One region of the Dechloromonas sp. A34 genome, then DNA from elsewhere that is predicted to be linked to it. Evidence: riboswitches for the same ligand, from Rfam matches in the RefSeq annotation. Region 1 holds a riboswitch; each other region holds the start of a gene.

Region 1 (2,263 bases):
TCGCCACAGAACGCGCCCTCGTCGCCAGGGGTGTAAGTTTGCAGCAGGGAATCCACTCCGGTGGCTCGTAGCGCCTTGCGCACGTTGTGGCAGACGTTACCGGCCATTTGCAGGAGGTCGTGCACCTTGCCCGAGGCACTCTGCAGGAGTTCAAGCACCTTCTGCTCGACCTGATCGAGCTTGAACACGACGTCGCGGGTCTGCTCATAGCAAGGCTGATCGCCATGGCCAAATGATTCAGCCAAATCCCGCAGCGACGTGCAGATGTAGGCCTTGAGCACCGGATTGAATTCTTCCGGGATGAGCCTGATGGCCAGTGTGGCCTGGTAGGCCGCCCCTTCGCCGCCCCGTTCGATGATCGCCGCCATGGCATCGGCGGCCGCCAGAATCGAGCCGATCGGTGAAATCTTCTCCTTGGTCAGCATGAAGGGATAGCCGCTGCCATCAAGCCGTTCATGATGCTGGCCGATGCCCTGGCCCACCTCTTCGCGCAGTTTGCCGATTTCCAGCGCCACCATATGGCTAACCTTCGGATGAACCGCCACCGAGGCCCATTCCTTGGCGGTCAACGGACGGTCAGCGTGCAGCAAATCCGGGTTCACGTACAGAACACCCAAATCATGCAATAGCGCAGCACTCAGCAACAGTTCGGTATCCATCGAGGAGAGTTGGGCATATGCCGCAAAACCGGCGCATAGCGCGATGGTGTGCAATTCGTGCGAATACTCATCGCCGCCACGATTGCCGTAGGCAGCGGCCAACAACAGCTTCAGGGCGCTCGGCAAGCGCACCAGGCGCAGATGTGACAAAGAGGCAAAGGCGGCCTTGCTGCTGGCCAGGTGACAGAGAATCGGGTTCGCCAGGATGATTTTTTGGCAGTCATCGGCCACATCGCCGGTGGTAATGCCATTCTCGACCTCAAGCGTCAGCTCAAGCGGCGTCCGCAACTTGCGGCTGGCCAGTCGCTCCTGCAGGCTCCCGGAAATCTTGCCCCCTTGGCCCACAGCTTCACTCCCTGACTGTCGTAGATATCGTCCGATGCGATCACATCGTTCGTTTCGGTCAATGCCATGATCTTGCCAAGGCAGTGATTGTTTACGCTATTGAATGCACTCATGAGACATCTGTTCAGTTGGTGTTGCTCGTTAGACACGGGGACACAACTGACAGAGAGTGAACGGTCAAGCACAGGGGAGTACTTGGCAGCCCCGCTATCTTTGACCTGATGGGGTCAGAGGACCGGTGGCTTTGCGTCCTCGCTTTTCAGTCGAGTTTGCCAGTACCCACACTACTTTAGTGGCAAATTGCCAGCTTGACAAATATCAAATTAGCCCACGATAGCGGTCAAATTTATGCAATTTGGTTTGCCTTGGCAACTATTCAGTTTCCCGTGATTGTTACGACTTAACTTAAGTGTTGCGCTGGCGAATAAAGGCGATGACTTCATTGGCCGGCACCGGCCGACTGAAAAGAAAACCCTGCATCAGATCACAACCCCTGCCCCGCAGATATTCGCGCTGCTCGTCCGTTTCAACGCCTTCGGCCACGATGCGCAGGCCGAGATTGTGGGCCAGGCCGATGGTCGCATCGCAGATCACGGTACCATCGGCGCTCTGCCCGATCTCCTCGACGAAGCTGCGGTCGAGCTTAAGCAAGTCGATCGGGAACAGGCGCAGGTAACTCAGCGATGAATAGCCGGTTCCGAAATCGTCAATCGCCAGACCGATCCCCATATCGTGCAGGATATCGAGGATGCGGACGGTTTCCGCCGGTTGCTGCATGGCCACCGATTCGGTGATTTCGAAAACCAGATCGGCGGGATTCAGCCCGAAGGCGTCGATGGCGCCTTTGGCCAGGATCGGCAAGTTGCCGTTACGCATCTGGATGGCGGAAATGTTCACCGCCATCCTGACGCCGTAGATACCGGCCGCGCGAAAGTCCGCCAACTGCTTGCAGGCGGCCCAGAAGACCCACTCGCCGAGCGGCTGGATCAAGCCGCTCTCCTCGGCGATGCCGATGAATTTGCCAGGCAACAGCATTCCCCTCTCGGGGTGCTGCCAGCGTACCAGCGCCTCGACCCCGGCCACCCGCCCGCTGACGGTGTCGAGTACTGGCTGGAAATGCAGACAGAACTCGTCACGCGACAAGGCCTGGCGCAGCCCGTGCTCGATCCCCAGTCGTTCGAGCGCCGCATCGTTCATCCTCGAATCGAAAAACTGGAAATTGTTCCGGCCTGCGGTTTTGGCGTGATACATCGCGGCAT
Region 2 (2,263 bases), 1.8 Mb from region 1:
GTAGCGGAAGTGGTCGACGGCGAGCGGGATGTCGGCGTTCAGCGTTTCGCGGATCGGCTTGCCGTTATCGACCGTCTCGGCATAGGCCAGCAGTTCGAGGTTGGCTTCGAGGCGGTCGGCGATCTTGAGCAGGATATTGGAGCGGGTCGTGGCATCGCTCTTGCCCCATTTCGGGAAAGCGGCATGGGCTGCGTCGAGCGCCAGTTCGACGTCTTCGGCGGTGGAGCGGGCGGCCATCGTGTATGGCTTGCCGCTGATCGGGGTGATGACGCTGAAGTACTCACCCTTGACCGGAGCGACCCACTTGCCGCCGATGAAATTGTCGTACTTGGATTTGTAAGCGATTTTGGCGCCAGCGGTGCCGGGGGCTGCGTAGAGCATATATGTCTCCTGAAATTTATGAGGTTGCTAACGGGTTGATTCGAGGGGAAGGAACTGGTTCGATCTGAACCGGCGCCCTGCCGTGTGTCCTGCCAGATAAGGTGCATGCCGTATGCCAGCCGCCCGGCTGCCGGTTCGCAATATTGAAATCTCAAATAAATCATCCACTTGTCGATTTGTCGGCCGAGTCGTGGCGGAGGGGGTGGGGCGGCCGGTGATCAATTGCTCAGCAACTGTTCCAATGCTGAGCAGATCGTGCACGGGCAACACGGGAGCGTCGGGCCTGATTCAGGCGGAGTGCTGAATTACGCGGGAAAATGGACGTGCCGGGGGCGGCGTGGCGGCGAAAATGCCTTCCGGTCAGCGGTTTGCGTGGCCGACCCAAGGCCGGCGCGGCGCCTTAGCTTACAAAACCGCGTTTGCGCTTCTTGTTATTGGCTGAGGCCGCCACTTCGCTCGGGGCCAGGGCCAGGGCCAGGGCCAGACCCTGGGCATTCATTTCGGCGAGGATTTCCGATTCGCTGCTGCCCGACTCCAGGGCGGCGGCGCGGACTGGCGCAAAGCCATCGGTGTTGGCGTCGAAATGGATCGAACAATCCTTCTGTGCGCCGCACATCACCGACTTGGCCAGCTGCCCGACAAAGTCCATCTCGTAGGGTGTGGTCATCAAGGGAATGCTGATGTGGGTTCCCGCCAGTTGCTCGGGGCTGCCCCAGATCATGCGGACCAGCGTCGGCAGGCGACGGTCGATCCGGCTGGCCACTTCGGTAGCCCGTAGCTCGATGCCCTGAGTCGGGGCATGAATCAGCAAACACTGAACGCTGAGCGTGGTCGGCGCGTACCAGCAGGCCCAGCGCGGGCCATCAGCCAGGGGATTGTCGATATTGGCAAAACTGAAGTTTGAGACAGCGAGTGCTGCGAACAGCAGCAACGAACGAACAACGTGGCGAACGACGCGCATGCGTAACCCCGGCAATCCCGCTGTCGTGGGGTGAAGCCAGGGCTTCTCCCGGTAGACCGGTGACTTTGCGAACCCGCCTTTCGGTCGGGTGTGCCTTTTTCGGATTTGAGCGAGTTCAAGTCGGCGCTTGAACTCATTCTCCCTTATGGTGTTTTGCTATTCCAAAACACTATGGTTACGATTTTTGCAACAAAGTTGATCTGCGTCAATGTTTCATTGGCGATATGTCGATGCTCTGGCTTGACTTTTACTTCGCAAGGCGGTCGAGCTCCGGTTACGTGAGCAGCTGATGCTGAACGAGATAGACACCTGCCCCGGCAAAATAGCCGACCAGGGCCAGTCCGCTGATCTTGCGGACGTACCAGAAGAAATGGATTTTCTCGAGCCCCATGGCGGCGACGCCGGCGGCCGAGCCGATGATCAGGATGGAACCGCCGGTGCCGGCGCAATAGGCCAGGAACTCCCAGAGAAAATGGTCGGGTGGGAAGTCGGTCAGGCTGTACATGCCCATCGAGGCGGCGACCAGGGGCACGTTGTCGACGATGGCGCTGACCATGCCGATGATCAGCACGATGACGTCCTGTCGCCCGACGGTCTGGTCGAGCCACTGGGCGAGTGCGGTCAGGATATGCGTATGTTCCAGCGTCGCCACCGAGAGCAGGATGCCGACGAAGAAGACCAGGGAACTCATGTCTATTTTGCTCAGGGCATGGGCCAGCGTGAGGTGCTGCTTGAACTCGTCTTCCTTGTGGCGATGCACCAGATCGCCGACCAGCCAGAGGATGCCCAGGCCGAACAGGATGCCCATGAAAGGCGGCAGATGGGTGATCGTCTTGAAGGCGGGTACGGCCACCAGGATGCCCAGGCCCATGAAGAACATCAGATTGCGTTCGAATTCGGTGGTGCGCAAACCATGGTCGT
Region 3 (2,263 bases), 1.2 Mb from region 1:
CCTGTCGCCGGCATTCCCGGCATAACTCCGGCCGGGGACGCGGTCGCGGGGGTGTTGCCTGAACCAGTGACCAGACGCTGCAGCATCGCGAACATGTCGCCGCCGGCATTTTTTTTCGTTGTCTCCTTGCTGGGATCGTGGCTGGCGGTCCGTCCGTAATCCCGTCTCAGATCGGGCAGGACCTTGTGCTGCAAGAGTTGGGCATTGATGGCGTGAAAGATCGGCCCGATGTGATCGTCGACTAGTGCGTCAAAAATGTGCCACAACTCCAGCCGGCTGTGCAGATCGAAATCCACTTCCCGCAAGGCGCCGCGAAGGGCGCGAGTAAGAACCTCGGGAGCCGCCGGATTTTCGGTCTCGGCGCCTCTTTCCTTGCCAATCAGGTAATTGAAGCGGCGACCCAGGGCATAGAGTTCACCTTCGCATTTGTTGTCGAGTCGGCGAGCCAGAGATTTCAGGGCGAGCTCTTCGTCCATCTCGCCATACTCGACGATTTGCATCTCCTCGAGGAGGATATTCCCAGAGCCAGAGGCCGTGCTATGTGTCCCACGCAAAACCGTATCGAACTCGCGCCCCCAGTGAGCTGCCAGAAGTCCCTCGAGGCGACCGCCTTTCTCGCTCAGTGCGTCGTTAAGACGAAGGAGCATGCGGCGTTCGTCGGAGTCTTTGGCGATGTCGGCGCGCTGGAGCAGAGTCTCGCTGGCCTTTTGCAGCATTTCCCGTAACGCTTCGCGCAGTCGGCGGGCAGCCAGATCCCGGCATTCGAGCAGGATACGATTGGCCGAGGCAGTCACATGAGGACCACCCGGTTGAAGATTGATTACATTGCTGTAGGCCGTTGCCATGACTCGCTCCCTTCGTCGCAGACAGAATACGACGATGCTGCACCTCGATCAAATCGGGCCTGTTCAGCAAACCAACGAAAGCGAAAGAATCAAAAACGCGCTGCCATCTGCGCAATTGGCAATCGCACGAATGTGGATTGTCAATTCCGCCTAGCCTGGCGGTCCCGCTGTCGTGGGGTGCATCCCTTGGATACGACCCGTTAGACCGGTGACTTTGCGTCCCCATCTTTCGAAGGGTTTGCCTTGATACAGTTAGGCCACAAAACGATTCTAGATCATTTCCAGAAAAATCAAACCCCTATATATCAAAGTCTGAGAGAGGCAGCTATAGTATTTAGTTCCTCGCTTGACTCCTCAAGTACTGCGGCAAGTGCGTTATCGGCGATGACCTGCCCGGCCAGGGCAAGCATTTCCGAATGTTCGCTGCTCGATATGGCCGGTTGCAATGGGTTGGTGATGGGCGTCAGGCAATTGGCAAGAAATAGTGTGTCGGCCAGACTCTTCGGGGGTAATGTCACATTCCCTTGCCATTGGGCCCGGACGGCTGTTGCAATGTCGTCCGGGACGGCAAGGGCACGCAATACGGCGTCGCCGACCAGTGCTTCTCCGCCTGCTGCCCACGTTTCGTTGCCGCCGATGTCAATGAGATCGGGGTAGGCGGACGCCCGAGAAATCAGATAGAAACCACCTACCTCATGGACAATTCCGGCAAACATGGCCATGTCTGGATTCTGATGGCTGACCCGTCGTGCCAGTACGTAGCAGAGGGCTGCAACGTGGGAACTGTGCTCCCATAGGCGCGACGCGAGGGTTTCGTGTGCCGCCGTTGGTGTTGCTGAAATCTGCCGCATGATCAGGCCGGTCGACAAGGCGCGCACCAGATTGATGCCGAGTCGTGTCACGGCAGAGCGGATATCCGATATCGGTTTTCCGGAACGGTTGAAGGCCACCGAGTTGGCAACGGCGACAATCCGGGATGCCAGCAAGGGCTCTGCCTGGACAACTTTGGCCGCCTTCTCGAGATGAATGTCCGGGTCATCGAGCGCCAGGCGAACCTGTAGGGCGACATGGGCATGGGTCGAAAAGACCAGTTCCCCCTGTTCCACTTCGGCGATCAGTTTACGGAGCGACTCTTTGCTTTCCATTGCCGGTATCTCTGTCCATGAGCATTTGGGCGTGGTCGGTTACCGGTCGACGCCTGCGCAGACGGCCTTTCCATCGTCCAGAAGGGCCATGGTAAGCGAAGATGCAGACGATGCGATAGCTCTGCACTGCTTGTCCGGATTTGTTCCCTGCTAATCGAGGCTTCTAAGCGTCGTCCGGATTCTTCGTTGGCTGGCCGCCGCCCAATTTGCTGGCGAGAAACTCGTCGTAGCCCTTGCTGACCAGTTCGTAGGTTTTCATAACGCCGCTTTCAA

Evidence for each region. Region 1 has a riboswitch for cyclic di-GMP ahead of NQE15_RS18025 (HD-GYP domain-containing protein). Riboswitches for the same ligand answer to the same signal wherever they lie in the genome.
Region 2: another riboswitch for cyclic di-GMP. It lies ahead of NQE15_RS09100 (hypothetical protein); the one in region 1 lies ahead of NQE15_RS18025 (HD-GYP domain-containing protein).
Region 3: another riboswitch for cyclic di-GMP. It lies ahead of NQE15_RS24065 (DUF1631 family protein); the one in region 1 lies ahead of NQE15_RS18025 (HD-GYP domain-containing protein).

Annotation. Positions count from the first base shown of each region.
Region 1 covers NZ_CP102486.1:3,604,856-3,607,118, forward strand. The annotation lists gene NQE15_RS18025 (HD-GYP domain-containing protein) at 1-1,004, opposite strand, end outside; cyclic di-GMP riboswitch class I at 1,199-1,288, opposite strand; gene NQE15_RS18030 (EAL domain-containing protein) at 1,410-2,263, opposite strand, start outside.
Region 2 covers NZ_CP102486.1:1,803,128-1,805,390, forward strand. The annotation lists gene NQE15_RS09095 (aldehyde dehydrogenase family protein) at 1-381, opposite strand, end outside; gene NQE15_RS09100 (hypothetical protein) at 782-1,342, opposite strand; cyclic di-GMP riboswitch class I at 1,350-1,447, opposite strand; gene nhaD (sodium:proton antiporter NhaD) at 1,617-2,263, opposite strand, start outside.
Region 3 covers NZ_CP102486.1:2,389,784-2,392,046, forward strand. The annotation lists partial or broken gene NQE15_RS24065 (DUF1631 family protein) at 1-845, opposite strand, end outside; cyclic di-GMP riboswitch class I at 1,000-1,098, opposite strand; gene NQE15_RS11985 (HDOD domain-containing protein) at 1,151-1,990, opposite strand; gene NQE15_RS11990 (DUF5610 domain-containing protein) at 2,154-2,263, opposite strand, start outside.